Regions from separate parts of the Marinobacter sp. MMG032 genome, predicted to be linked through region 1. Evidence: riboswitches for the same ligand, from Rfam matches in the RefSeq annotation. Region 1 holds a riboswitch; the other holds the start of a gene.

The links. A riboswitch is a leader RNA that binds a small molecule or an ion and turns the genes downstream of it on or off. The one in region 1 is predicted to bind cobalamin.
Region 2: linked by a shared signal. The riboswitch ahead of ABNF92_RS09670 (TonB-dependent receptor) and the one ahead of ABNF92_RS11050 (ribonucleoside-diphosphate reductase subunit alpha) in region 1 are both predicted to bind cobalamin.

Annotation. Positions count from the first base shown of each region.
Region 1 covers NZ_CP157802.1:2,390,738-2,405,450, reverse strand. Annotated here, with positions in the region: gene ABNF92_RS11050 (ribonucleoside-diphosphate reductase subunit alpha) at 1-2,054, opposite strand, end outside; cobalamin riboswitch at 2,181-2,389, opposite strand; gene ABNF92_RS11045 (DUF3047 domain-containing protein) at 2,563-3,243, shown strand; gene ABNF92_RS11040 (transporter substrate-binding domain-containing protein) at 3,258-4,094, opposite strand; gene nhaB (sodium/proton antiporter NhaB) at 4,186-5,691, opposite strand; gene ABNF92_RS11030 (TonB-dependent siderophore receptor) at 6,075-8,144, shown strand; gene ABNF92_RS11025 (AraC family transcriptional regulator) at 8,173-9,108, shown strand; gene ABNF92_RS11020 (TonB-dependent siderophore receptor) at 9,161-11,290, shown strand; gene glmS (glutamine--fructose-6-phosphate transaminase (isomerizing)) at 11,329-13,161, opposite strand; gene glmU (bifunctional UDP-N-acetylglucosamine diphosphorylase/glucosamine-1-phosphate N-acetyltransferase GlmU) at 13,192-14,556, opposite strand; gene ABNF92_RS11005 (F0F1 ATP synthase subunit epsilon) at 14,706-14,713, opposite strand, start outside.
Region 2 covers NZ_CP157802.1:2,082,386-2,097,098, reverse strand. Annotated here, with positions in the region: gene ABNF92_RS09720 (3-hydroxyacyl-CoA dehydrogenase NAD-binding domain-containing protein) at 1-750, shown strand, start outside; gene ABNF92_RS09715 (acetyl-CoA C-acyltransferase) at 763-1,947, shown strand; gene ABNF92_RS09710 (Zn-dependent alcohol dehydrogenase) at 2,019-3,125, shown strand; gene ABNF92_RS09705 (aldehyde dehydrogenase family protein) at 3,136-4,551, shown strand; gene ABNF92_RS09700 (QsdR family transcriptional regulator) at 4,702-5,283, opposite strand; gene ABNF92_RS09695 (response regulator transcription factor) at 5,442-6,143, shown strand; gene ABNF92_RS09690 (ATP-binding protein) at 6,146-7,624, shown strand; gene msrB (peptide-methionine (R)-S-oxide reductase MsrB) at 7,704-8,921, shown strand; gene ABNF92_RS09680 (3'-5' exonuclease) at 8,916-9,644, opposite strand; gene ABNF92_RS09675 (putative nucleotidyltransferase substrate binding domain-containing protein) at 9,637-11,511, opposite strand; cobalamin riboswitch at 11,634-11,857, shown strand; gene ABNF92_RS09670 (TonB-dependent receptor) at 11,992-13,830, shown strand; gene ABNF92_RS09665 (cobalamin-binding protein) at 13,861-14,713, shown strand, end outside.

The sequences.
Region 1 (14,713 bases):
GCCAGCGAAGCCGAGGCGCGGATGGCGAAGTAGCTGAGTTGCTCCATGGCAACGTCGGCAAACTCAACCGCTTCAGGGCTGGAGTACGGCAGGCCAAGCTCATAGAGCGCGTCCTGGAAGCCCATCAGGCCAAGGCCGACCGGGCGATGCCTGAGGTTGGAGTTGCGGGCCTGGGGCACGGCGTAATAGTTGATGTCGATAACGTTATCGAGCATTCGCACGGCGGTGTTCACCGTCTGTTCCAGGCGCTGCACATCCAGCTCGCCGTTGGCGATATGAGCCGCCAGGTTCACGGAACCGAGGTTGCATACGGCGATCTCTTCGGCACTGGTGTTCAGGGTGATTTCGGTGCACAGGTTGGAGCTGTGCACCACGCCCCGGTGCTGCTGGGGAGAACGCAGGTTGCACGGGTCCTTGAAGGTGATCCAGGGGTGGCCGGTTTCGAACAGCACGGTGAGCATCTTGCGCCACAGCTGCTTGGCCGGGATTTTCTTGAACAGCTTGATTTTGCCCTGCTCCGCCAGCGCCTCGTAATGCTCGTAGCGTTCCCGGAAGGCGTTGCCGTACAGGTCGTGCAGATCCGGCGCATCGCTGGGGGAGAACAGGGTCCAGTCACGGTCTTCGCGCATGCGCTCGATCAGCAGATCGGGCACCCAGTTGGCGGTGTTCATGTCGTGGGTGCGGCGGCGTTCGTCGCCGGTGTTCTTGCGCAGTTCCAGGAATTCCTCGATGTCCAGGTGCCAGCTTTCCAGGTAGGCACACACCGCACCTTTACGCTTGCCGCCCTGGTTGACCGCCACGGCGGTGTCGTTGACTACTTTCAGGAAAGGCACCACACCCTGGCTCTGGCCGTTGGTGCCCTTGATGTGAGAGCCCAGCGCCCGAACCGGTGTCCAGTCGTTGCCCAGGCCGCCAGCCCATTTCGACAGCATGGCGTTGTCGCGGATGGCGCCATAGATGTCTTCAAGGTCGTCGCCCACCGTGGTCAGATAACAGGACGACAGCTGGGAATGGCGGGTGCCGCTGTTAAACAGCGTGGGCGTGGACGCCATGTAGTCGAACGACGACAACAGGTTGTAGAACTCGATGGCGCGGGCGTTCGGGTCGTCTTCCCGCAGGGCCAGGCCCATGGCCACGCGCATGAAGAAAACCTGTGGCAATTCGAGGCGGGCCTTGTTCCAGTGCAGGAAGTAGCGGTCGTACAGGGTTTGCAGGCCCAGGAAGCCGAACTGCAGGTCACGCTCCGGTTTCAGGGCGGCTCCCAAGCGCTCCAGGTCGAAAGCGGCCAGGGCTTCGTCCAGCAGTTCATAACGAATACCTGCCTCGATAAAGGCACTCAGGGCCTGCGGATAAATCTCAACCAAGGGCAAACTGATGGGCAGGCCAAGGGCAGCGGCATTCTCCAGACGAAGTTGCTCGAGCAGCAGGCGCGCGGTGACGGCACTGTAGTCCGGCTCCCGCTCAATCCGGCTGCGGGCGGTCATGATCAGCGCCGACAGAACGTCTTCTTCAGCGATGCCGTCGTACAGGTTGGTCAGGGCATCGTCCACCAGGGAATCACCGTCGATGCCCTCAAGCCCTGTGGCGGCCTGTTCCACCTGCAGTTTCATCAGGCCCAGATCCAGGGGCGCGATTTCACCGCTGGTCTTTTTCACCGTCAGATGGGGGTGTGCCTCAACCGGGGCGTGGCGGGCACGCTCCCGGGCATGCTCTTCCCGGTAAAGCACGTAGGCGCGGGCCACCTTCTGCTCCTCCGCCCGCATCAGGGCCAGTTCCACCTGATCCTGGATGTCTTCGATATGCACCTTGCCACCGGCTTTCAGGCGGCGACCGATGGCCTGGATCACCTGGTCAGTCACCCGATGTACGGCATCGTTGATCCGGGCGGAGCCGGCGGCTTTGTCACCCTCGACGGCGAGGAAGGCTTTGGTCACGGCAATGCTGATCTTCGACGGGTCGAAACCGACAAGGGTGCCGTTGCGCTTGATGACCTGGAGGGATTCGGTATCGGTGTGCGAGGTTGGCCGGGGTTCGGCCAGGGCTGAGGCAGACATGTGTGTTCTCCTGAATACGCGTTGAATTCCTTTCACCATCGCGTACGCAGGGGCACACCTCGCCATAGTAATGGCTGGGCATAACCGGTCTGCTCACCCTGGGTCGCGAAGGTGCAGTCAGGAGCTGTGAAGCTCCGTATCCCTGGCAGGTCTTCGGACTCAGGGGCGTGAATCGTTGGATTCGGCCTCGCTCGGCGACTTCCCGGTATCAACCAGTGTCGTAATGCCGTGCTTGTTCCCCAATACCGCTGCGCGTCAGTTCCGGAGTCTCACCGGATTCCCGATACCAGAATGGCGGAGATGATCACACGTTGACCGAGTTGGTTACGCATTGATCACTACATCTGGTATCTGACCAAGGATTAAATCACTATATAGGGGTATCTCTTACAGAACAAGGCACTTTCCGGTAAAACATTTGTCTGCAACGGAAATACCCGGACAGAGGAGAGGCACTGTGGAGATAATCGGATACCGAAGAATCTGGAGCCTGCTCCTCGCTTCCTTGATGCTCCCTGCCCCCGTCAGTTCGCAGGAAGCAACATTGACGCGTTTCTCCGAAATGCAGTCCCTGAATGACGGCTGGGAACCCCTGGAATTTCCCAAGATCGATCAGCTTAGTCGGTATGAACTGACCACCGAAGATGGTCAGCAGGTTGTCAGGGCCACCACAGACGGCGGGGCGTCTGGCCTCATTGCCCGGGTACGACTGGAGCCCGCCGGTTCACTGATTCTGCAATGGCGCTGGAAGGTCTCGAATGTGTTCGAGAAGGGCAATGCCCGGGAAAAGTCCGGGGACGACTATCCTGCCAGAATCTACGTGGCATTCGAGTTCCAACCCGAACAAGCGGGCTTCTTTGAACGCGCCAAACGGAAGACGGTTGAAGTGTTGTTCGGCGAGTCGCTACCAGGCAATGCCCTGAACTATATCTGGGCCAACACCCTGCCCAAGGGCGAGATCGTGCCCAACCCTTACACCGAAAAAACCATGATGATCTCGGTGAATTCAGGATCAGAAAAGGTCGGTGAATGGGTCACCGTGGAACGAGACATCATGGCCGACTATCGGGAAGCGTTTGGTGAGGAGCCGCCACCGGTGGTGGGTATTGCCATTATGTCGGATTCGGACAACACCGGGGAAAAAGCAACGGCCTGGTATGGGGATATCTTTCTTGATCCCGAATCGTGAACACCAAAAGATGGCTATCGGTATTGTTCCGGAAAGCCCGGTATCACAAAGCTCTCCCCGAACTTGCGTATCGGGGGCACTTCACCCTGTTCAGCCAGACGCAGGTAGGCATCGTCAAACTCTTCCCGCAAAATCGCTGCTTTGGGATTAGCAAGCGAAAACAGCCAGGTTAGATTTCTTAAACGAATCTCTGATTCACGAATCTTCTCGTCTTCGGGCATTATCAGAGTTTCCAGAACAGGATCCCGGTGTCCGAACAAGTATTGTCCGCGGCCAAGCTTGAGCATGTCCAAAGCCGCTCGATAATTGGGTGCCTGAGTGACGTCAATTGAACTCTCGCCCTCCAGCCAATACAAAAGCCCGCCATAGGTGTATCCAGCAATCGTGATTACTGTCTTCCCCCGCAATTGATCAAAATGGGACAGTGGTTCTGTTCCCTCCAAATACCAGGCGCTCAATTGGGAAGCGAAGGGACTCACCCAGGTTTCGAGAACTTCACCCTTTAGAGCCGGGACGTTGGCTGATCCAGGCCAAACATCAATCCGGCCGTTGCGCAAATACAGGTAAACACGACTGATGGGAAGGTAGAGGAATTCCGGTTCATAGCCCGCTTCGATCGCCACTTTTCGGGTAATCTCAATGAACGTGCCCGCCGGACTGCCATCGGCTTTCTGATAGGTCATCGGAGGAAAGTCGACATAGGCGATTTTGAGCAGTTTGCTGGCTGTTCCCGCTTCAGCGAGCGCGCCCGATGCTAAAAATAATCCTGCCAGCAATGCACAAATTCGGATACTGACAAAGCGCATGGCTTCAGACATCAGGGAAAGGCGGGCTGGGAAGTTTCTTGGCATGGAATCCGTGTTGTTGTGATCTGTTTAAGCAAAGATTAACAGACCCGCGCAAATCTGCACTGACACCGCCCGCAAAAATCTGAACAGAATGTCAAATATGGTTAATAACCATGTACAGGCCCACACCGCCCATGACCAGCATATAGGGAAACGCCATGATCACCATCTTGCCGTAGGACAGACGAACCAGCGGCGCAATGGCAGACGTCAGCAGGAACAGGAAAGCCGCCTGGCCATTCGGGGTCGCCACACTGGGAAGATTGGTGCCGGTGTTTATGGCAACCGCCAGCTTCTGGAAGTGATCATAGCTGATCGCACCTGCATCCAGGGCCTGCTTCACCTCACTGATATACACGGTGGCAACGAACACGTTATCGCTGATCATCGACAGTACGCCATTGGCAATAAAGAACATGCCCGGCTGCCGGGCTTCGGGAAGCGACAGAACGTAATCAATGATCGGCTTGAACAGGTGCTGTTCGTGGATCACCGCAACCACCGCGAAGAACACTACCAGCAGAGAGGTAAACGGCAGGGATTCCTGGAAAGCCTTGCCAATCTGATGCTCGTCGGTGACACCGGTAAATGAGGTAATCAGGATTATCACCAGAAGGCCAATCAAGCCGACCTCGGCCAGGTGGAATGCCAGGCCCACCACCAGAACTGCCGCGGCAAACGCCTGTACCCAGAGTGCGGCCTGATCAGCCTTGGTACGCTTGGCCCGCTCGTTCTCGGCAAACTCCTCCAGCACGCGGCGCACGGGTTTGGGCAAGCGCCCGCCGTAGCCAAACCAACGCAGCTTCTCCAGAGCCCAGCAGGTAAACAACCCGGCCGCCAGCACCGGTAGACTCACCGGCGCCATGTGCAGGAAGAAACCGGCAAAATCCCAGCCCACTACCTTGGCAATCAGCAGGTTCTGCGGCTCGCCCACCATGGTGGCCACGCCACCCAGGGCTGTACCGATTGCACCGTGCATCAACAGGCTGCGCAAAAAGGCCCTGAAGTTTTCCAGATCTTCCCGGTGCAGTTCGATCACTTCGTCATCACTGCCAGCGTTGTGGTCCTTGTGCTGATAGCCCTTACCGGAAGCCACCTTGTGGTAAACCGAGTAGAAACCTACTGCGACGCTGATGATTACCGCCGTCACCGTCAGGGCGTCCAGGAAAGCCGAAAGAATCGCCGCCGCGCAGCAGAACAATAATGACAGAGCCGACTTGGAGCGCACACCCACCAGAATCTGGGTGAAAGTCACCAGCAGCAGCTCCTTCATGAAATAGATGCCCGCCACCATGAACATCAGCAGCAGGATAACAGGGAAATTGGTGAGCACTTCCAGATAGACCGCGTCCGGCGTGGTCAACCCGATCAGCAAGGCCTCCACCGCCAGCAGACCACCCGGCAGCAGCGGGTAGCACTTCAGGGCCATAGCCAGGGTAAAAATAAACTCCGCAATCAGAAGCCAGCCGGCCGTTCCCGGCCCCAGGGTCCACATGACAATCGGGTTGGCGACAAGAAACAACAGGATGACCTGCTTGTACCAGACGGGCGCCTTGCCAAGGAAGTTGTGGGTAAAGCCGGAAATAACGGTAGTGGGCATTACGGAAATCTTCTGAGAAAACGGTTATTGGTATTGTGTGGCAGCAGGCTCGAATCTTCCTTGATATTTGCGTACCGGGGTATGGTCCAAAGGTACAAATCTGAGACCACTTTTGGTCTTAATAACAAAAAGAAAAGCTCAAAGGTCTCGCCAACACGACTATTTTCGTAACATTACTTAAATTAAACCCCTAATGCGACGGCATTTTAACCGATTTCCGCGGTCATGCGGTGATTTCATTAAAAATTTACCGTGTCATTTCTGCTCAAACCTACTGCATCTAAATGATATTGGTTTGCATTACGATTTATTTAAGAATAACATTCGGCGGATTTGATGACTTTCACCACTTAACCACTGTCCGCTATGAAGGTGTTCCCATTATGCCCGCCGTCGTTTTACCCAAGCCTTTGGCCCTCGCAATCCGTCTGACCCTGAGTATTGGTATTGCGACGGCGTCAACGCCACTTCTGGCGCAGGACGAGGCCGAAACCAGCCTGGATGCACTCGTGGTCTCAGCCACCGCACTGAAAGTTGAAACACCTCTGGTAGAAACGCCCCGCCCAGCTTCCGTGGTTGATGAAGAAGAGCTTCGTGAGCGCAACGTACAATCCCTTGATGAAACATTCCGCTATCGCGCCGGCGTGGTTTCCGGCCACTACGGCGCGGACAACGACACTGACTGGTTCAAAATCCGGGGTTTCGACCAGGCCACCTATCAGGACGGCTTGCGCATCTATCGCGAGGGTTTCTATCAGTGGCTGCCGGAAACCTATGGCCTTGAACGCGTGGAACTTCTCAAGGGACCCGCGTCCATTCTTTACGGTGAGGCACCCCCTGGCGGCGTAATCAACGCCATCAGTAAACGCCCGACCGATCAGGCGCAGGGAGAACTGCAGATTCAGGCTGGCACCAACGAGCACCGCCAATTGGGTCTGGACACCTCAGGCCCGATTGGAGACAGCGATTCGGTCAGCTATCGCCTGGTTGGCCTGTACCGTTCCACCGATGGTGATATTGACTACACCGAAAACGAGCGCTATTACCTGGCGCCCAGCCTGCGCTGGGATGTGTCCGAGGATACCTCCCTGACGTTCCTGGCGAGTCTTCAGAAGGATGATGCCGTACCCTACAATGGCTTCAAGCTGGCTTACGGCACGATCCAGGACACGCCCTTTGGCAAGGTTGAACCTTCCACCTTTTACGGCGAACCCGGATACGACACCAACGAACGTACCCAGTCCTCTGTCGGTTACAGCCTTTCACATCGCTTCAACAACACCTGGGAGTTTCAACAGGATACCCGTTACAGCGAGCTTGACCTGCTACTGCGCAGTATCTACATGTCGTTCCAGAGTGGCCCGAGAGAAGGGACCCGCGGCATCGTCTATCGCGATGGGGATCTGTCCAGCTGGACGGTGGATAACCGGCTGGTGGGAACTTGGTTTACTGACCGCACTGAAAACACCCTGTTGATTGGTGTGGACTATCAGGACCTCGAAACCAACGGTCTGGAGCTGGATAATTTCGCCTTTTCCACGATCGACATCTTCGACCCGACCTACGGTAATTTCACGCCGGTATCGCCTGCAGACCTGACCCTCCGAAACATCACCAAGGAGCAAACCGGCCTTTATCTCCAGAATCAGCTCCGACTGGACGACCGCTGGATTTTTCTCGCGGGCGCGCGGTACGACCAGGCTGAAGTGGTTGATCGCAACCTGACCGCGGATTCCCGGCAGAGAGCCGATGACGATCAGATATCTCTCTCCGGTGGGGTTATGTACCTCGCGGACAATGGCTTCTCGCCATACCTTTCGTGGACCGAGTCGTTCCAACCGATTGCCGGCGTGGATAACAACGGCAACCTTTACGAACCGCGGGTTGGTGAACAGTTGGAATTCGGCGTCAAATACGCTCCGAACAGTCTGGACGGCTATGTGACGGCGGCCATCTATAACATTGAGGAAGAAAACTCACTGGTCACCAGTCCCTCCGGCTTTCAGGTTCAGGGAGGCGTCAGGGAAACCCAGGGCTTTGAACTTGAGAGTGTCGCCTATCTGACCGAACAGCTCGAGTTGACAGCTGCCTACACCTACAACGACGCGACAACGGACAACACCTCCGACAACCAGCCCGCGGCTGCTGCGAATCTGATCCCCCGTCATTCTGCGTCGGTTTGGCTGGACTACGCCTTCCAGGATTTTGCGCCGGGTCTGAAGCTCGGTGGTGGCGCCCGGTACGTTGGCAGTACCGACGACAGCTTCACGGGAACCGAGGTGCCTTCTTACACGGTGGTGGACCTGATGGCACAGTACCAGTTCATGGATAACTGGGTGGCACAGCTGAACGTGAACAACGTTGCTGATCGCGAGTACGTCGCCAGCTGTGAGTTCTACTGTTACTACGGCGAAGAGCGCAGTGTGGTCGGCACCCTGAGCTATCGCTGGTAAATCCCCTGCCCGGTAACAGGAGTACCCGATGACCCCGTCAAGCCGGCAGACCCAGCTGGGCAGAATCGGGAAGGTTCTGGATTACATCCACCTGAACCTGGACAAGCCGCTGGCCGTTACCAGCCTTGCCAGGATCGGGGGATGGTCCCGCTGGCAATTCAACCGTGTGTTCGCCTTCGAGACCGGTCAATGCGTCGGGCAGTATGTGAGGGAACTGCGGCTGAGCCTGGCGGCGGAAATGCTGCTGTTTACCGATCAGCGCATCATCGATATTGGTCTGGCCTGCGGTTTTGGCTCCGACATCAGCTTCAGCCGCAGTTTCAAACAGCATTTCGGGTGTCCACCGGCCCAATACCGGCGCCGAGGACTGCCGTGCCTGCTGAGTACGCCCTTATGTCTCAATCCGGCCCTTCTGCCGGATGCCTCCCTCCGGGCCCGAGTTCCTGCCATCCGGCTTGATTCAAGGCCGGCGTTCACCGTGGCCGGTCGCTCCGAGAAGATACGGGGACTGTTCTCGTCCAATCCTGATTTCAACGTCAAGGTCCCTGCGCTCTGGGGTTCGTTATCAGCCGCCGGGCTGCTGCCAGAGGAGCGACCCAGGTTTGGCGTTCTTGATCTCTCCGGGGGAGCGGGTCCCGAATTCCACTATCTGGCTGGTGTTGAAACCGGTGAAGCCCACGCTCCTCAAGGTCTCGAAGTGCTTCAGGTGCCTGCCCAGAATTACGCGGTGGTCTCCTTTCAGGGCCCCATCCGCTCACTCGCTGAAATCCTGAAATGGTTTTTCAATGCCTGGCTTCCACATGCCGGCTGCAAGGCGGTCTATGGATTTGATCTGGAGGTCTACCCTCCGGAATTCGACGCCCGGGCGCCGGAAGTGAGCATGGAATACTGGATTCCAGTCGTGCTTGAGACACCATTAATTACCGGCATGCACCAATCGGTTAAGTCCTGTTCAACCAGATAAATATAATGGGAATGATTCGCAATTAATCATTCGAGGTTTAACAGGACCCATTATGCATTCACACGTTATCAAACCCTCCGCACTGGCTGTTGCCATTGGCCTGGCTGTCAGCCAGATGGCTGCCGCAGACTCCAATGACCCCCTGGAACTGGACACCATGACGGTGTACGGCGAGACCTACCGAAACACCGCCACCAAGACGGCACTGGAACCGGGCGAAACCCCGCAAAGCATCTCCGTTCTGGACCAACAGGCCCTGGAAATGCGCGATGCGGACTCGGTTGCGTCAGCGCTTCGTTATGCGCCGGGTGTGAACACCGAGTTGCGAGGCGGGGCTGTGGGCCGACTGGATCTGTTCAGCATCCGCGGTTTTATCAACTACCAGAATTATTATGACGGCCTGCAACTGCTCTACAACGACTGGAATCTACAGCCCCAGATTGATCTGAAGGCTGTGGAGCAAGTTGAGGTCTTCCGGGGCCCTACATCGACGCTATACGGGTCCATGCCGCCGGGCGGGATGGTGAATCTGATCGGCAAACAGCCCTCCACCGAGAGCTTTAACAAGATTGAGGTGGCGGGTGGTTCCCGCAATCTGGCGGAAGCCTCCGTTGAGAGCCGGGGTCAACTGGGCGATTCCAGCCTGTCCTACAGCCTGGTGGGTCTGACCCGTACCCGGGATGGTCAGGCCGAAACCTCCGAGGAGGAGCGCCACATGATCGCGCCGTCGGTGGATTGGCAGGTGAGCGAGGACACACTCATCAACTTCAACCTCTACTATCAGAAAGATCCGGCCATGGGGATTTATACCACCCTGTCCGCTTCCGGTCTGTTCCTGCCCAACCCCAATGGCGAACTGCCGCAGGATGCCTTCTCCGGCGACGCCAACTGGAATGAGTTTGAAAAAGAGGTGTTGCTGGCCGGCTACAAGGTCAACCACAACATCAACGACAACTGGAATTTCCTGCAAAACTTCCGGTACACCGACGCGGAAGCGTTTCAGACCAACACCTACGGAACGGGTCTGGCCGCGGATGGCAGGACTCTCTCCCGACAGGCCTATCTTACAGATGAGACAACCACCGGCTTCACCGTGGACAACCAGTTTTCGGGACGCTTTCAGACCGGATCGGCCCGGCACAATATACTGGTGGGCCTGGATTACTTCAGTCTCGACTCAGACGTAATCTACGAGGATACCGCAGCCCCCGCCATCGATCTGTTTGATCCGGACTACTACCAGATCACTCAAGACAACATAAATATAGAGAACACCGCACTGTCTTCTGACTTCAATATTCGCAAGAAGCAGCTTGGCATCTATTTCCAGGACCAGATCGAACTGAACCGGTTCGTAATCATTGGCGGCGTCCGCTGGGATGATTTCACCGGTGAGGAAAAAGGCAGACAATACGGTGGCACGGTCGACAGGAAGCTTGACCAGGACAACGTTTCCACTCGCGCGGGCGTGATGTATCGGGGTGCCAACGGCCTCTCACCTTACATCAATTATGCCGAAAGCTTTGAGCCACAAACCGGCAGTGACCGCAATGGCAATGAGTTTGATCCGTCGACAGGCGACCAGTGGGAGCTAGGTGTGAAATACCAGTCCCAGGATCAGCAAACATCAGCCAACCTTGCGTTTTACCAGATCACCAAGGACAACGTGCCGACTCGCGACCCCAACGGTGGCCCTTATGATCAGATCCAGGCCGGGGAAGTACGTTCCCAGGGCATCGAACTTGAAGCCCGGGCACAGCCCATCGACAGCCTGTTGGTGACCGCCAGCTACACGCTGCAGGATGTTGAGGTCACCAAGGACAATACCGGACTGAAAGGTCGAACGCCGGTCTGGGTACCCGAGCACCTTCTGTCTGTGTGGGCCGATTATGGCTTTTATGACGGACCTTTGAATGGCCTGGTTGCAGGCATTGGTGCCCGGTACATCGGCGAAGCTGAATACAACGCCGCCACCAATGAGGGGAACGTACCAGATACAACACTGGTGGATATCGCCCTGCGTTATAGCCTGGGCCGAGTCTCCCACACGTTGCGAGGTACCGAACTGGGCCTGTCAGTTAACAACCTCACCGATGAGCGCTATTACAGCTGTTTCGACAGTTCCAACTGCTGGTTTGGCGAGGAACGAACGGTAGAGGCGTCTGTTTCCTATCGCTTCTGAGGCTATGACTAAAAAGCCCCGCGTATGCGGGGCTTTTTTCATTCAACGGTAACGCTTTTGGCCAGATTGCGGGGCTGGTCCACATCGGTGCCCTTAAGCACGGCTACATGATAGGAAAGTAGCTGCAGTGGCACGGTGTAGACAATCGGGGCCGTAATCGGATGCACGGAAGGAATCTGCATCACATGAAGGCCCTCTTCGGCTTTCACATTGGCCCTCTTATCAGCAAAGACAAACAGCTCGCCGCCGCGGGCCCGCACTTCTTCCAAGTTGGACTTCAACTTCTCAACCAGATCATTGTTGGGCGCGACGGTGACCACCGGCATTTCGCTGTCAACGAGTGCCAGGGGACCATGCTTCAGTTCACCGGCCGGATAGGCCTCGGCGTGAATGTAGGAGATTTCCTTGAGCTTGAGGGCACCTTCCAGGGCAACCGGGAACTGGGAACCGCGGCCCAGGAACAGGCTGTGGTTCTTGTCCATGAAGGCTTTGGACATCTCGGCAATCTCGGCATCCAGGGCCAGGACATCACTGACCTGGCCAGGCAGCAGATGGATGGCCTCAACGATCTCTGCTTCCTGCTCTTCCGGCAGCCCGTTGTGACGAGCAAGAGCCAGGGTGAAAAGGAGCAGTGCGGTCAGTTGGGTGGTAAAGGCCTTGGTGGAGGCCACGCCGATTTCCGGTCCGGCCTGGGTCATGATCACCAGGTCGGATTCCCGCACCAGGGAGCTGCCCGGCACGTTGCAGATGGCCAGCGCCGCCCGGAAGCCTGCTTTCTTGGCCTGGCGCAGGGCCGCCAAGGTATCGGCGGTTTCGCCGGACTGGGAGATACACAAGAACAGGGTGTCCTGCTGGATCACGTGCTTGCGGTAACGAAACTCAGAGGCCACTTCCACCGAGCAGGCAATACCAGCCAACTCCTCGATCCAGTAACGGGCCACCATACCGGCATGGTAACTGGTGCCGCAGGCAATGATCTGTACGTGACGAACGTTCTCAAGGAGATTTGCTGCCTCGGTACCCAATGCCTGTTCCAGCACCCGGGTTTTGGTGACCCTGCCTTCCATGGTGGCCTTGATCACTTTGGGCTGCTCATAAATTTCCTTGAGCATGAAATGACGGTATTCGCCCTTGTCGGCTGAATCGGCGCCATGTTCGAAACGAGTTACTTCCCGCTCCACCGACTGACCCTCGCGATCGAGAACAGTGATGGCATCCTTGCGGATGTCGGCAATGTCCCCTTCATCCAGGAACATGAAGCGATCGGTGACCGGCAGCAGCGCGAGCTGGTCCGACGCGATGAAGTTCTCACCGATACCCACGCCGATCACCAGGGGGCTGCCCTCACGGCACACGACAAGATGGTCCGGTTCATCGGCGTGAACAACGGCCAGGGCATAGGCGCCACGAAGACGGGCAATGGCGGCCCGCACCGAATCATGGAGATTCCCCAGGGTCCGGTAGTTCTTCTCGATGAGGTGGGCAACGACTTCAGTATCAGTCTGGGAGGAAAACTCGAAACCGTCCGCCCGCAGCTCTTCGCGCAGCTCCTGATAGTTCTCGATAATGCCGTTATGGACGATCGCAAGCCGCTCGCCGGACATATGCGGGTGGGCATTGATCTGGGACGGCTCACCGTGGGTGGCCCAGCGGGTGTGCGCAATGCCCAGATGACCTGCAAGCGGGTTGGCTTTCATGGCGTCGCCGAGCGCGGCAACCTTGCCGACTTCCCTTGCACGCTGGACGCTGTGGTCACCACCGATCACGGCCATGCCCGCGGAGTCATACCCGCGATATTCCAGACGGCGCAGACCCTCAAGAAGGATGCCCTGAACGTCCCTTTCCGAAACCGCGCCTACAATTCCACACATGCTGCTCTACCTGTCTGTCGATCGTTTAAATCAGTGTTTCTTCGGCTTTTCCCAACCGGAGATATTCCGCTGTCGGCCCCGCGCCACGGCCAGCTCGTGGTCTGCTACGTCACGGGTAATGGTCGACCCCGCACCAATGGTCGCCTCCGCGGCAACAGTCACCGGAGCTACCAGGGCCGTGTTGGAACCAACAAAGACCCCATCGCCGAGCACCGTCTGATACTTGTTAACACCATCATAATTACACGTGATGGTTCCTGCACCCACATTCACATTACGACCCAGTGAGGCATCGCCCACGTAGCTCAGGTGGTTGATCTTGCTGCCTTCACCGACGATCGCCTTCTTGGTTTCCACAAAGTTGCCAACCTTGGTATTTGCGGCCAGTTCGGTGCCCGGACGAATTCGGGCAAATGGCCCAATCTGCGCGTGAGCGCCAATCACTGCCCCTTCGATCACACTGTTGGCCTTGATCTCGGCACCATCGGCAATGGTCGTATCCTTGATGACACAGCCCGGGCCAATGGACACGTTGCTGCCCAGGTTGACCTTACCCTCGAAGACCACGTTCACATCGATCCAGAGATCATTGCCAATCGTCAGCTCGCCACGAACATCCAACCGGGCAGGATCGGCGAGCGTGGCGCCTTCTGTCATCAGTCGGTCAGCCTGTTGACGCTGGAACCAGCGCTCCAGTTCCGCCAGTTGCAGGCGATTATTAACCCCCTGCACTTCAAAGGGATTCTCCGGCTGGGATACCGAAATACCCAGACCCTGATCCACTGCCATGGCAATGATGTCAGTCAGGTAGTATTCACCCTGGGCATTACTGTTGGAGAGGGTCGGCAGCCAGTTCTTCAGATGTTTTGCGGACACCGCCAGGATGCCGGTATTCACCTCGCGGATCTGCTGCTGCTCGGCAGACGCGTCTTTCTGCTCCACGATGGATTGCACCTTGCCATCAGCGTTTCGGACGATCCGACCGTAACCCTGGGGGTTGTCCATAGTCACCGTCAACAAACCCAGGGTGTTGTCATCCAGGGTCCCAACCAGCCCGTCGAGCGTTTCATGTCGCGTCAAAGGCACATCGCCATAAAGTACGAGAACCCGCGCATCATCCGGCAGGTCCGGCAGGGCCTGGGCCACAGCGTGACCGGTACCCAGTTGTTCGCTCTGGGTTACCCAGTTTACCGAGGCCTCATCGGTAGTTTCGCGAACTTTCTCGGCGCCATGACCAATCACAGTGTGAATCTTTTCCGCGCCAAGCTGTTTCGCCGTTGCAATCACATGATGAAGCATGGGGCGGCCGGCAATCGGATGCAGCACCTTTGGCAATGCGGATTTCATTCTGGAACCCTGGCCGGCGGCCAGAATGACGACGTGTAGCGGGCTCATGGAAAAGTCAGGCTCCTGGAGTGTTGAGTCTCTGAATACTGAAAATAAAAAAACCGCACCCTTCAGGGCCGGATGGCCAACGTAACACGTTGGTCTTCCAGCCGCTCAGGATGCGGCTTCGGTGTTCGGCAAACCCGAAACGGAAATGCTTATCGCA
Region 2 (14,713 bases), 310 kb from region 1:
GGCAGCAAGACTTCCGACGAGGTGAAGGCCACCGTGATGGCGGTCGCCAAGAAGATCAAGAAAGTCGGCGTCATGGTCGGTAATTGCTACGGCTTCGTCGGCAACCGGATGCTGCACAAGCGTGGTACCGAGGCCATGTCCCTGGTGGATGAGGGTGCCACCCCGCAACAGGTAGATAAGGTTTTGACCGATCTGGGCTTCCCCATGGGGCAGTTCGCCATGTCCGATCTGGCCGGTATCGATGTCGGTTACCGCATCCGCGAGGAGCGCCGCAAGGCCGGCGAGGATATCCCGGCCAGCTGGATGGACAAACTCGCCGAGCAGGGCCGTCTGGGCCAGAAGACCCAGGCGGGCGTCTACAAGTACGAGGAAGGCAGCCGCAAGCCGATCCCGGACCCGGAGGTGGAGCGGCTGATCGAGGAGTTCCGCAAGGAGCAGGGCATTACTCCGCGCGAAATCTCCGACCAGGAAATCCTTGAGCGTTGCATGTATGTAATGGTCAACGAAGGCGCCAAGATCCTCGAAGAGGGTATCGCTGACCGTCCCATCGATATCGACATCGTCTGGATCTATGGCTACGGCTTCCCGGCCTACCGCGGTGGCCCCATGTTCTGGGCTGATCAGGAAGGCCTGGACACCATTCTTTCGGCAGTGAAGAAGTACCAGGAAGCCGTTGGTGGTGAGCAGTGGGAGCCGGCGGCTTTGCTGGCGAAGTTGGTTGCTGAAGGCCGTAAATTCGGCGATCTTTAAAGGAGTATTGCTATGTCTGATGCAGTCATCGTTTCCACTGCGCGCACCGGTCTTGCCAAATCCTACCGGGGCTCTCTGAATAACACCCACAGTGTTGATATGGCGGGGCACGTGATCAAACACGCCGTTGATCGTGCCGGGATTGATCCGGCCATTGTGGAAGACGTGATCATGGGGGCGGCCTACCAGGAGGGCGCACAGGGTCGCAATATTGCCCGTCTGGCGGCCATTCGCGCCGGTCTTCCGGTGACTACAGCCGGCTTCTCCATCAACCGGTTCTGCAGCTCGGGGCTGCAGTCCATCGCCCTGGCTGCCCAGCGCGTCGTGTCCGAGAAGGTGCCGGCCATGGTGGCCGGGGGCGTTGAGTCCATCTCCCTGGTGCAGAACGACAAGATCAACCGCTTTCACGCCACCAACGAGTGGCTGATGAAAAACAAGCCGGAGCTGTATCTGTCGATGATCGAGACGGCGGATATCGTGGCCGAGCGCTACAATGTCAGTCGCGAAGCCCAGGATGAGTATTCGCTGATTTCCCAGCAGCGCACGGCGGCGGCCCAGCAGGCTGGAAAGTTTGACGATGAGATCGTGCCTTTCGATGCCACCATGCTGGTGAAGGACAAGGAAACCGGTGAGGTCAGTGAAAAGCAGGTGACCCTGACCGGGGACGAATGCAATCGCCCGAGCACCACGCTTGAGGGCTTGGCGGGTCTGGAGCCGGTGCGCGGCCCGGAGCAGTTCATCACGGCGGGCAATGCCAGCCAGCTGTCGGACGGCGCCTCGGTATGCACCGTAATGAACAGCACCTACGCCGAGAAGCACAACATCGAACCCATGGGGATTTTCCGGGGCTTTGCTGTTGCAGGCTGCGAGCCGGATGAGATGGGCATCGGCCCGGTGTATGCGATCCCGCGCCTGCTCGAGCGCAACGGTCTGACCATGGACGACATCGATCTGTGGGAGCTGAACGAAGCCTTCGCGTCCCAGGTGATTTACTGCCGTGACCGCCTGGGCATTCCCATGGAGAAGCTGAACGTAAACGGTGGTTCGATCTCTATCGGTCATCCCTTCGGTGTCACCGGCGCCCGCCAAACAGGCCACGCGCTGATTGAAGGCAAGCGCCGGGGCGCGAAATACGTGGTGATTACCATGTGCATCGGCGGCGGTCAGGGTGCTGCCGGCTTGTTCGAAGTGGTTTGAAGCCGACCTGTATGAAATCGGGGCCAGAAAAAGCGTTTTTCTGACCCCTTGTTCACCTAAAGGGGAGAAACATGGACAGACAAGCAAAAGCCGTCGTCTGCCGGGAATGGGGCCAGCCTGTTCAGGTGGAGACGATTACGGTGGAAGGCCCCAAGCGGGATGAAATCACCATCAAGATCGCGGCCTGCGGCGTCTGCCACAGCGATCTGTCTGCCACGACGGGCAAGATTCCCTACCCGCCTCCCCTGGTATTAGGGCACGAAGCCGCCGGTGTGATTGTTGAAGTCGGTGAGGGCGTCACGGCCTTCAAGGAAGGCGACCATGTGGTGAGCACCTTCATCTCCATGTGCGGAAAATGCAGCCAGTGTGTCCGTGGCCGCCCGGTTCTCTGCGAGAACGCCCGCAAGGCCATGTTCAACCTGCCGGATGGGACGGTGCGAACCAAAGGCGCGGACGGCGAGCCCCTGAATGTCTTTGGCGCCTGCGGCGTGATGGCGGAGTTCGCCACCATGCACGTGGACAACTGCGTCAAAGTGGATGAAACCGTGCCGATGCAGAACGCCGCCCTGGTAGGCTGTGCCGTGATGACCGGTGTCGGTGCTGTTTTCAACACCGCAAAACTGGAACCTGGTTCCCGGGCGGCTGTGTTTGGCATCGGCGGCGTTGGCCTTAACGCCATTCAGGGCTGCGTGACCGCTGGCGCCGAGATGATCGTGGCGGTAGACAGCAACCCCGTCAAGCTGGCGATGGCCAAAGAGTTCGGCGCCACCCACACCGTGAATATCAACGAGGTGGAAGACGCCGCCAAGGCCGTGAAAAAAATGACTGGTGGCGTCGACTACGCCTTCGAATGCGTCGGTGCCGGGCCAGTGGTGGAACAGGCGTATAAGAGTCTCGGCCGTGGTGGTACCGCCGTGGTGGTGGGCGTAGCAGATCCGAAGGACAAGACCTCGCTGACCACGCTCACTCTGCCCGCCGATGAGCGCACCCTGAAAGGCAGCTGGCTGGGTTCGGCCCGTCCACAGCACGATTTCCCCAGAATCCTGGGTCTATACAAGGCTGGTAAACTCAAGCTGGATGAACTGGTTACCCGAACCTACCCCATAGAGGACGCCGTGCAGGCGTTCGATGATATGGTGGCAGGAAAGAACGCCCGAGGCGTTATCGTATTTGAATGAAGGGGGAAGCATGAACGAGCTGAACAGGAACTACATCAACGGCCAATGGGTTAGCTGGGCCGGTGACATGATCGACGTTCACGAAGCGGGCACAGGCGACGTGATTGCTCGCGTTCCCGCCGCTGGCGCGGATGAAATGGAACAGGCCATTGCCGCCGCGGATGCCGCTTTCGAAAGCTGGTCGGAAAGCTCCCTGGACGAGCGGATCAAGGTGCTGGAGCAGCTGCACGCGGGCCTGAAAGAGCGCGCGCCGGAAATTGCCGAGACCGTCTGCCGGGAAGTGGGCATGCCCATCAAACTGGCCACGCAGATCCAGGCCGGCATGCCGGCTGCAGTGACCAAGAGCTACCTGAAACTGCTGCCCGACTACCCGTTTACCGAACAGTCCGGCAACTCCGAGGTGCAGTACACCCCGGTGGGTGTGGTTGGCTGCATTACCCCCTGGAACTACCCGCTGCACCAGGTGATCCTGAAAATCGTCCCGGCGATTGCCGCCGGTTGCACCGTAGTGCTCAAGCCTTCCGAGATCGCTCCCCAGACGGCGTTTATCCTCGCCGAGATCCTCGATGGCACCGACTTGCCCAAGGGCGTCTTCAACATGGTGTGCGGCTATGGCCACACCGCGGGCGATACCCTGATCAAACACCCGGATGTGCGCATGGTGTCCTTCACTGGTTCCACACGCACCGGCAACCTGATTGCCCATGCCGCTGCCGATGACTTCAAGCGTTATGCCCTGGAAATGGGTGGTAAATCGGCCTCTGTGATCCTCCCGGACGCGGACCTCGCGGCAGCCGTCAAAGGCACCATCAACAACTGCCTGCTGAATTCCGGTCAGACCTGCACCGCACTCACCCGCATGCTGGTTCCGGCCGACAAGCACGACGAGGCCTGCGAACTGGCCGCCGCGGCTGTGGCCAAAATGACGCCGGGTAATCCGCTGGAAGAAACCACCCGCTTGGGCCCGCTGTCCTCTGCCCAGCAGCGTGACAAGGTGATCGATTACATCAAGCTGGGTATCGAGGAGGGCGCCAAGCTGGTCGCCGGTGGCCCGGAAGCGCCCGAGGGATGCGAGAAAGGTTACTTCGTCAAGGCGACCGTCTTTGGTAACGTCAAGCCGGACAGCCGCATCGCCCAGGAGGAAATCTTCGGGCCGGTGCTGTGCGTTATTCCCTACAACGATGAAGCCGAAGCGGTGAAAATTGCCAACGGCACCCAGTACGGGCTATCCGGTGCGGTCTGGTCTGGCGACGATGCCAAAGCCAAGAAAATCGCCAGCAAACTGCGCACTGGTCAGGTATTCGTCAATGGTGGCGCGTTCAACCCGATGGCACCGTTCGGCGGGTTTGGCCACTCTGGTATTGGCCGGGAATTCGGCAAATGGGGCCTGGAGGAGTTTCTGGAAGTTCGGTCGCTTCAGCTGTAAACGTCTATGTGCCTGGCCTGCTGAGACGCGGGCTGGGCCCGAGGTGGGGTACCTTTTCTTCTGGGAAAAACAACTCGCTTTGCTCAGACATTTTTTCCCGCCAGAAAAGGTACCCCACCCCGGACCTGAGCGCGTTCTGAGTCATCCGCTCTATGCTTTTCCTCCAAGCAAAATCCGCACGGCCGTACAGGCATCCTCCAATTCGGCCTCCCTTGGTTCGCGCCCAGCGATGATGTCGCTGTACAGGCAGGATTCTGCCAGTCTAATCATGAAGTAAGACAGGCTGAAGATGTTCATTGGCGGCTTGATGTGACCAGCTGCTACCTGGTCCTTCAGCATCCGTGTGTTGGTCTCCACTGTACGGGTGTGGAGGATCGACTGGGACGAGGTAAGGATCTTCAGGGCGTATTCCGGGTCCTGGTTGATAAAACGGCGCAGCGGCTCGAAACGCAGGATGGTGGAGTTGGTGCGTCGGTATACGCCGACGATATAGTCCACACCGACGCCAGGTGTCTCCGTCATGGCCTGTCGCCAGAGAGGTTCGTACAGAGACCAGAGAATCTCGCCGACCAGCAGATCCTTGTTGCCCACCCAGCGAAACAGGGTAGCCCGGCCAATTCCGAGTTCATCGGCCAGCGGCGCCAGGTGAATGCGTTCACCCTTGAGCCACATGCGACGTGCCCGCTTGAAAGCCTCGGCCGGTGTTGCCCTGGTTACGGTTTTGTCTGCCACTGAAACCTCATGCCCGAATTTGGATTCATTTTAACGGCTAAACCCGGAGCCGGCTATGTGGGCGGTTTCCAAAGGTCGTGATGGTTTTGTGAACTTTTCCGCCTACACTCTGCTCTGAACGCAACGAACGATACAGGGAAGGCAGTGAGCCCCTTACGATGACACGAACGGTACTGATTATCGAAGACAATCCCGGCATCGGTGAGCTGGTGCGTATGCAGGTGTCGGATCTGGGTATGAAGGCGGTTCTGATGGACCGGGGTGATACCGGTCTGGAGCGGTTCCGTGAGGGTGGCATCGATCTGGTGATCCTGGATTTGATGCTGCCCGGCCTGGATGGTCTCGCCGTGTGCCGGGAGATTCGTGCCTGCCCGGGCTACGTACCAGTTCTGATGCTGACGGCAAAAAGCACGGAACTGGATCGGGTTCTGGGCCTGGAAATGGGCGCGGACGATTACCTGACGAAACCTTTCAGCGTGGCGGAGCTGGCAGCCCGCATCAAAGCGCTTTTCCGACGGGTAGACGCACTCTCTCAGGGCTCGTCCGCAAGCAAGGAAGTTGAAGAGATTCAGGTGGATGGGCTAAAAATCGACCCGGTTCGCCGGCGGGTCTTTGTCGATGAGAAGGAGGTGGACCTGACCGCCCGCGAGTTCGACCTGCTCTGGCACTTTGCCTCCCATCGGGGCCGGGTTTTCAGCCGGGCCCAGTTGCTTGATGCCGTCTGGGGCTACAACCATGAGGGCTACGAGCACACCGTGAACACCCATATCAACCGCCTACGCAACAAGATTGAAGCCGACGCCGCCGAGCCCCGATATGTCCAGACGGTCTGGGGCGTTGGCTATCGGTTCATGGATTGATCATGGCCCTGTCTGTCTTCAGAACCCTCTATGCCCGGCTGGCCATTGGTCTGTTCCTGTTGTTGCTGGTGGTAGGAGGCCTCTTCACCTTTCTGAGCCTGTCTTCGGTGCGGGAATACTCGGCCGCGGTGAACCAGCAACTGAACCGGGATCTTGCCCGTAATCTGGTGTCGGACCGCAACCTGGTCACCGACGGCGAGCTCAATCGGGACGCCCTGAAGCAGCTGTTCGAGCTGTACATGACGATCAATCCGAGCATCGAGATCTATCTGCTGGATACTGACGGCAACATCCTTTCCTACTCTGCGGATCCGGCCAAGATCAAGCGCAACCGTGTGTCCCTGGAACCAATCCAGACCCTGATCGAAAACCCTGACGCCTATCCGCTTCCCGGTGATGACCCGCGCAGCCACGACCGGCGAAAGGTCTTTTCGGTAACGCCCGTTCCATCGGCTGAAAACCCGTCAGGCTACCTCTATGTGGTTCTGCGGGGTGAGGAATACGATCTGGCCGAGAGCATGGTGCACAGTAACCGCCTCCTGCAGATGGGCGCAGGCGCGCTGGCGGTGAGCCTGTTCGTCGGTTTGCTGGCCGGCCTGGTGTTTTTCCGGCTGCTGACGCGTCGGCTGTCTCGGTTGACCGAAAGGGTAGAATCCTTCGAGCGGGAAATGTCTCCAGAGAGCACGTCTGCGGTTGCTGGCAAGGGCGATGACATTGATTATCTGGCCGCCCGGTTTGATCAGATGGCGCAGCGGATTGTTGCCCAGCTGGATCTACTGAAGCACAAGGATGCCCAGCGCCGCCAACTGGTTGCCCAGGTCTCCCATGATTTGCGAACGCCCCTGGCGTCCGTTCAGGGTTATATCGAAGCCTTGAGGCTGAAACAGGACACGCTTGGCGCCGATGAGCGTGCCCGGTTCCTGGATGTGGCCCTGGCCGAGAGTCACAGGCTAGGTCGCCTGGTGGAGGAACTGTTCGAGCTTGCGGCGTTGGATGCCCGGGAAAAGCAGCCGAAAACGGAACCGTTTGTGGTTGCCGAACTCCTGCATGATGTGGTGCAGAAACATCAGCCTGAGGCGGAGCACGCGGGTGTTGAGCTCTCGATTGTCTCCGTGGCGCCGGTCCAGGTGCTGGCGGACATTGCCATGACCGAGCGAGTGTTGGATAACCTGATCAGCAACGCCATCAGCCATTCGCCAAAGAACTCGGCGATTACGCTGGGCGTTGGCGAAGGGGAGGGCGATGCCATGATCACTGTCGCGGACGCCGGGCCCGGCATCAATGATGAGGACCTGGAACACATCTTCGAACCTTTCTATCAGGCTACTGGCGCTTCCCGAACAGGACATGCCGGCCTTGGCCTGGCCATTGCCCAGAGAATGGTGTCACTGCAGCAGGGAAAACTCTCTGTTCGCAACGCCGATGGGGCCGTGTTCACGGTCTGGCTCCCCCTGGCCGCCGAAAAATCCACAACGTTATGAATTCGTAACACCTGATGAACGTTTTCGTGAATCCGCGACCTTACGCTTTAGGAATGGAATCACGTTAAGGAGAAGTCTGATGAAACGCAAGATTGTGGGTATTTTTTCGGCACTGGCGCTGGTCTCTGTCGCCGGACTTGTCACCACCAACGCGATTGCCGAAAAGTCGGAGTCGCAGATGAGCATGTATGCACCGGATCAGCCAGGCCTGGCGGTGGCAACTTTCGCTGGTGGCTGTTTCTGGTGTGTCGAAGCCGGGTACGAAAAACGGGTGCCGGGCGTGGTGGAAGCTGTCTCCGGCTATGCCGGTGGCGACGAGGCAAATCCTTCCTACAAGCAGGTTGCCTCGGGGCAGACTGGCCACACCGAAGCGGTACAGGTCTATTACGACCCGAACGAAATGACCTACGAGGGGCTGTTGCAAGCGCTCTGGCGGATGATGGACCCGACCGATAATCAGGGCCAGTTCGTGGACCGAGGCCAGCAGTACCGGCCCGCTATTTTCTACCACAACGCCGAGCAGAAGCGCCTGGCCGAGGAAGCCGTTGCAGAGTTAAAGGCTTCCGGCGTTTACGAGAAGCCCGTGGTGATTGAAATCGTGCCATTTGAGAAGTTCTATGAGGCCGAGGAATACCACCAGGATTACTACGACAAGAACCCGGTGCGTTACAACTTCTACACCTTCAACTCTGGCCGCTACCAGTTTATCGAGAAGGTGTATGGTGAAGACTACGAGCTTGATTACACCCGTTTCCAGGAGAACGCCACGGTGGATTCCAGTGACAACCTGGTGGGCAGTGACAGCGGCAATAAACAATCCGGCCAGATGGGCAGTGGCTTTGACCAGGAAAGCTTTGAAAAGCCGAGCCAGGAGGCGCTGAAACAGCGCCTGACCGATATGCAGTACGAGGTTACACAGGAAGACGGCACCGAGCCTGCGTTCAATAACAAGTACTGGGACAACAAGAAGCCAGGGCTTTACGTGGATATTGTCTCGGGCGAACCCCTGTTCTCATCCCGCGACAAGTACAAATCCGGCACCGGCTGGCCCAGCTTTACCCGGCCGATCACCCCTGATGCAGTGGTGGAACGTGAAGACAATTCGTTCTTCATGACCCGCACGGAAATCCGCAGCGTTCACGCGGACTCCCACCTTGGGCATGTGTTCAATGATGGTCCCGCGCCGACCGGGTTGCGCTACTGCATGAACTCTGCGGCGATGGACTTCATCCCGCTGGAGCAGATGGCAGAGGCCGGCTATGGCAAGTGGATTGACGACGTCAAACCGGCATCATAGCCAGAGATCCCCGATACGGGTCTCCCGGCTGAAATGGTGCAATACCTGTGCTTGCAGCAATTCGGCGGTGGCAACCGCATCAATCAGGGCGTTATGGGCGGCATAATGGGGCAGCCCATAACGCAGCCGGCTGTCAGCCAGTCGAATGGACACGGGCTTTTTCCCCAGCAATCGTTGCCAGCGTGACGGATTACGGTCCGGGTGCAGATGCGCCTCGATAGCCATGGTATCGATCAACGGAAACCGGATGCCTTCCCCCAGTCGCCATTGCAGTGCGACGTCAAAGAACGATCTCTCGATGTTGCGATAGTGGACCACGGGAATACGACCGTTCAGGCAGGCAAACAGGTCCTTCAGGATATCTTTCATATCGGGTGCCTGGTCGATATCACTGTGGGTAATGCCGTGAATCGTGATTGAGGTCTGGTGCAACGGAAGCTTGGGCCGCACGATCCAGTGGCGGGCCTTTCCCAACTGGATGCCATCGAGGGTGAACGGTACAAGGCCGATACTGACAATCGAATGTTGACTGGCGTCCAGGCCGGTCGTCTCGAAATCGAGCGCGACAAAAGGCACGTCGGACATGGGCGTCTCCGGCGACACACACCCGCTTTCGTAAAAGGCTTTCAGAATCGGTGACTTGCTTTGCTCAGCCAGGGCTTCGAACTGCTCGGGCCATGGCAGGCGTGTAACAGAATTCCCGGCCTGCTCCTCACTAGACATTACGAGCCACCGTGGCGTGATACCGGAATTTCAGGAACTTCTGGGCACCGCTGACCACCTGGAAGGCGTCTTTCAGATGGCTGCGCTCAAACGGTGAAAGGTCCTCGGGCCGAACGTTGTTGTCCGGCTGCCGGCCAGCCTCGATGGCCAGGGCCTGGTGGCGGATGCGAACGATGGAGATGAACTCCAGGGCGTCCCTAAGGTTGCCCAGATCATCCTCCAGCAGCAGCTTGGTGTTGCCGATGGCTTTCAAACGCTCGAACGAGTTCTGTGCGCGGGAGCCGCAGGCCAGGGCGTGAACCCGGATCAGGTCTGACAGGGGCGCCGTACCCCGACGTTTCAGGTTGAAGGTCTTCTGGTGCTTGCCATCTTCTTCCAGCACGAAAGTCCGGAAAAAGCCGATCGGGGGCGTGCGGTTCAGGGCATTGCGGGCCAGCATTGCCAGGAACCGCTGGCTGTTGCTGGCCTTTTCGGCCACCAGAGTTTTCAGTTGTTCGGCAAAGTCGGTTTCCCCGTAGATACCGTCCAGATCAAAGAAGATGTTGCTGTTTAACAAGGCTTCGGCCTTGGGGTTATCAATCCAGTCGGTGAAGTAGTCCTTCCAGACCCGCAGTGGCTGCCGCCATTTCTGGTTGGTGGCCATGATGTCGCCGGTGCAGTAGGTGTAGCCGCACTCCGCAAGGCCATCGCTGACAAATTTCGCCAGTGCCAGGAAGTACTCATCGTGCTCTTCCGGCACGAAGCTGTCGTCCAGAATCATGGCGTTATCCTGGTCGGTAACAACCAGCTGTTCGTCCCGCGCCATGGACCCCAGCGCCATAAAACAATAGGGCACGGGTGGCGGCCCCAGTTTCTCCTCGCCCAGGGCCAGCAGGCGCTGGGTAAAGCTGCGCCCGATCCCGGCCATGGCACTGCCAATCATGTGGGAGTTGGCGTCTTCATTCACCATGCGAACAAAGCTGTCCCGCACATCCAGGCTGATTTTCTTCAGGCCTTTCACATCCTGCTGGTGGTAGATGTTGCTGACCAGGTAAAGGCTGCTCTGGCTCTCGTACTTCACGATGTCAGACAGCGCAATGACGCCGCGAACCTCATCACCATCCATCACCGGCAGGTGGTGCACATTGTTGTGCAGCATGGTGAGCATGGCCTCAAAGATGAATATGTTCGAACGGATGGTGATCAGATCCTCCGACATGATCTCGCTGATAGGCGTTTCGGAGGCTAATGCCTCGCTGAGGGCCCGGGTGCGCAGGTCGCGGTCGGTGATGATGCCCTTGAGCAAGGGCTTGTCGCCCTCCTCGTCCATCAGCAGCAGTGCCGAGACGCCGTGCTCGGTCATAATCCGCGCTGCTTCCTGCAGTCGGACGGTGTGGGGGGCGGACACCGGCTCCCGGGAAATCAGCCGGGTGACCTTGGAGGTCATGAGCTGGTTGGATTTTTCCCGCCGGGATACAGCGGAGCGCAGGCGGCTTCGGTCCTCGATCTCAACGAAATCGGCAAAGTTGTCGTCGTTTTCCCAGAGGTACTGGAACGTATCGTAAGGAATCTTGTACAGCAGAACGTCTTCGAGGGCTTTGGCGGGAAAGCGAACTTTCCGGTTCATCAGCAGGCCAAACTGGCCGAAGACTTCACCCTCGCTGATCCGGTTGTAGAGTTCTCCGGTGCGCCGATAGATCTCTACTGCACCACTGCGTACGTAGAACAGCCAGCTGCTGGGATCACCCAGTTCCAGAATCTGGCTCCCGGCCTTGAAGTAAACAACCTCTATGTCGCCAACCACCCGGTCGAGCAGTTCCTCGGTCATCTCGTCGAACGGCGGGTATTGAGCCATGTGATTGCGGATGTCGACCAGCTCGGCCTGCATAAAACTCCCTGTTCTGGCGAAGAAAAAGTGATTGTCAGTCAAGGAATATAGCAGTGGCAGAAGCCTGCGACCATGTCGACCTTTGATGGATTTCATTGACCGGTTACCCCGGTGTTGCTAGCCTTGCCACACTTTTTTCAGGTGTCCGTCGCAAAGCGCGACGGATGAAACGGGAAATCGGTGAGCCTGGCACAGCCAGTGCAAGTCCGATGCTGCCCCCGCAACGGTAAGCAGGACAACGGCAATCTATGCGCCACTGTGTCTCCAAGACATGGGAAGGTGATTGCCCGGGAACCCCAGGTTCCGCCTGCCAGCCCGGAGACCGGCCTGGAAAAACACCCGATGTTGCGGTGGGCAACCTGGGTGGGTGATATGCCGGTTCCGCTTTTCTGTTGCCAGTCTACCGCCTGCCCCTTCTCCCTGTTCCGCAACGAAAACCAGATTCCCGTGCGGGTGCGCGCGGAGTGCGGAGCAAGCTCTATGTTCAGAATTCAATGCCCTGTTTTGTTGGCCGGCGTTTCCCTGGCCGCCCTGCCTCTGGCCGTTTCGGCCCAGTCTTCTCCAGAATCCGATGCCCTGGATCCGATCGTGGTTACCGCGACACTGGGCCCCAAGACCGTTGGCGAGAGCCTGTCTTCAGTGACGGTCATCGAAAAAGAGGATATTGATCGGCAACAGCCCGCGGAATTCCGCGACCTGCTGCGCGCCCAGCCGGGGATCAACGTGGTATCGGACGGCAGCTACGGCAAGACCACCAGCGTTTTCCTGCGCGGCGCGGGCAGCTCAGGTACCGTGCTGCTTCTCGATGGTATCCGCCTGCGCTCTGCCTCCGCGGGTATCCCACCCTGGCAGTTTTTGCCTCCCGAATTGATGGAGCGGGTTGAGCTGGTGCGGGGCGCGAAGAGCTCCCTCTATGGTGCCGATGCGGTCGGTGGCGTCATCCAGGCGTTCACCCTGGAACCCGAGGCCGGGCGCCAGGGTTGGGGCGAGCTGAAAGGCGGTTCCCATGAAACCCGTGAGGTAACGGCCGGACTGGCTGGCCGGGAAGGCCGTTCGTCGTTCCTGGCCGGTGGCGTTTATTCGGATACCGATGGCACGAACCTGCGTGCTGGCGGCGAGGACAAAGGATTCCGGAACGCTGGGGGCCTGGCCAAACTGAGCCACAGTTTTGACCAGGGCGGCGGCGCAGGGCTGACGGTGTTCCAGTCTGAAGGTAATACCGAGTTTGAAGGCGGTGATACCGATTTCCTGATCCGTGCCATGGGGCTGCATCTGGAAGCGGTTGCCAGTGACTACTGGCGCACACGGATCCAGTTCTCGGAAGCCCGTGACGAACAGGATACCTTCGGAGCCAATCCGAGCACGTTCGACACCCTGTCTCGCTCCGCGCGCTGGGAAAACACCCTGACGGCCGGTGTTCATGAGCTGGTTCTGGGTACGGAGGTCATGCTTGACGAAGTCGATGGCACCAGTAACTTCACAGAGGACAGCCGGACCAACAGCGCGGTTTTCGGTCAGGGCCGTTTGAACTTTGATGCCACCGATCTGATGCTCAGTCTGCGTCTGGATGACAACGAGGCCTATGGCAAAGAGGAGACTGGCGGTGTGGCCTTCGGTCACCAGCTGGACCGCGCCCATCGCTTTCGCCTCAGCTATGCGACATCGTTCCGGGCACCCACCTTTAATGACCTTTACCTGACGGTGCCGTTCTACACCGGTAATCCTGACCTCGATGCGGAAGAGGGGCAGATGGTCGAAGCCGGTTTCTCCGGGCGATATGACCAGTGGTACTGGGACATTGCGCTTTATCAGAACGACGTGAAAGACCTGATTACCTACGTGTCTGACCCGGTGACCTTTGAGGGCACCATGGAAAACGTCGAGACGGCCAGAATCCGTGGCGTTGAGGTTTCTTCCGGTATCGAGACGGCTGACTGGAATCTGGCGGCAGCAGTAACCTACGCGGATACCGAGAACCGCGATACCGGCGCCCGTTTACCGCGCCGTGCAGAAAAGAACCTGCGTCTGGATATTGATCGCCTGTTCTCCCAGTGGTCTGTGGGCGCCAGCTTTATTGCTGAGAGTGACCGCTACAACGATGCGGCAAATACCAGTCTGCTCCCGGGCTATGGCACGGTAGACCTGAGAGCGGCCTGGAATTTCCAGCCTGGCTGGTCGGCCTCGTTCAAGGTTGATAACGTGCTGGATCGTCGCTATGCCACCAGCATCGGGTATGACAGTGCGACCTTCGCGCCGTTCGACTACCTGGCTGCTGGCCGAACCTTCATGGCCTCGGTGCGCTATGATTTCCAGCAGTAAATTCATTGATCTGAGAGGCTTCCGCCCTCTATGAGGCACCTCTGGCTCGCTGCACTGTGTGTACTGTCTCTGCTTGCGCCCTCGTTGGCGCTGGCCGAGGGACCCTGCGCACGCGATGCACTGAACCAGAAGGTATGCCTGGCCGAGCCAGCGCAGCGTATTGTTTCTCTGTCACCGGGCGCCACGGAGCTGTTGTTCTCCGCCGGTGCCGGCGAAAAGGTCGTGGCGGCGAGTGCCTGGAGCGACTACCCGCCAGAGGCGGAGAACTTACCGCAGGTGGGTGACAGCAATCGTCTGAACCTGGAAGCGATCGTTTCAATGGCACCGGACCTGGTGGTGGCCTGGGTGGATGGCAATTCCCGCAGCCAGCTGGCACGGCTTTCGGGTCTTGGTATTCCGGTTCTCTGGCTTGCTCCGCGAACCTTCGACGACATTGCGATGGCAGTATCCGATCTGGCGTTGCTGACGGGCTCACCCGAACTCGGCAACGAGCGGGCCGAAGCGTTTCGCGCAGAGATGGCCGAACTGAAAGCCCGGTATGCCGATGCCAGACCGGTCAGGGTGTTCTATCAGATATGGGACCAGCCCCTGATGACCGTGAACCGGGAAGAACTGATCAGCAAAGCCATAACCCTGTGCGGCGGCGTGAATGTGTTTGGCGAGCTGCCACGGCTGGTGCCCCGGATCAGCCGGGAGGCGGTGCTCGAAGCCAACCCCGAAGCCATTATCACGGCCGGCTCGTCGGATGACAGGCAATGGCTCGAGGCCTGGCGAGAGTTCCCGGGCCTTGCCGCGGTAGCCTCAGGCAACCTCTTCCTGGAACCACCCGATCTGCTGGCGCGCCCCACGCTACGTATGGCAGACGGCGCCAGACACCTGTGCC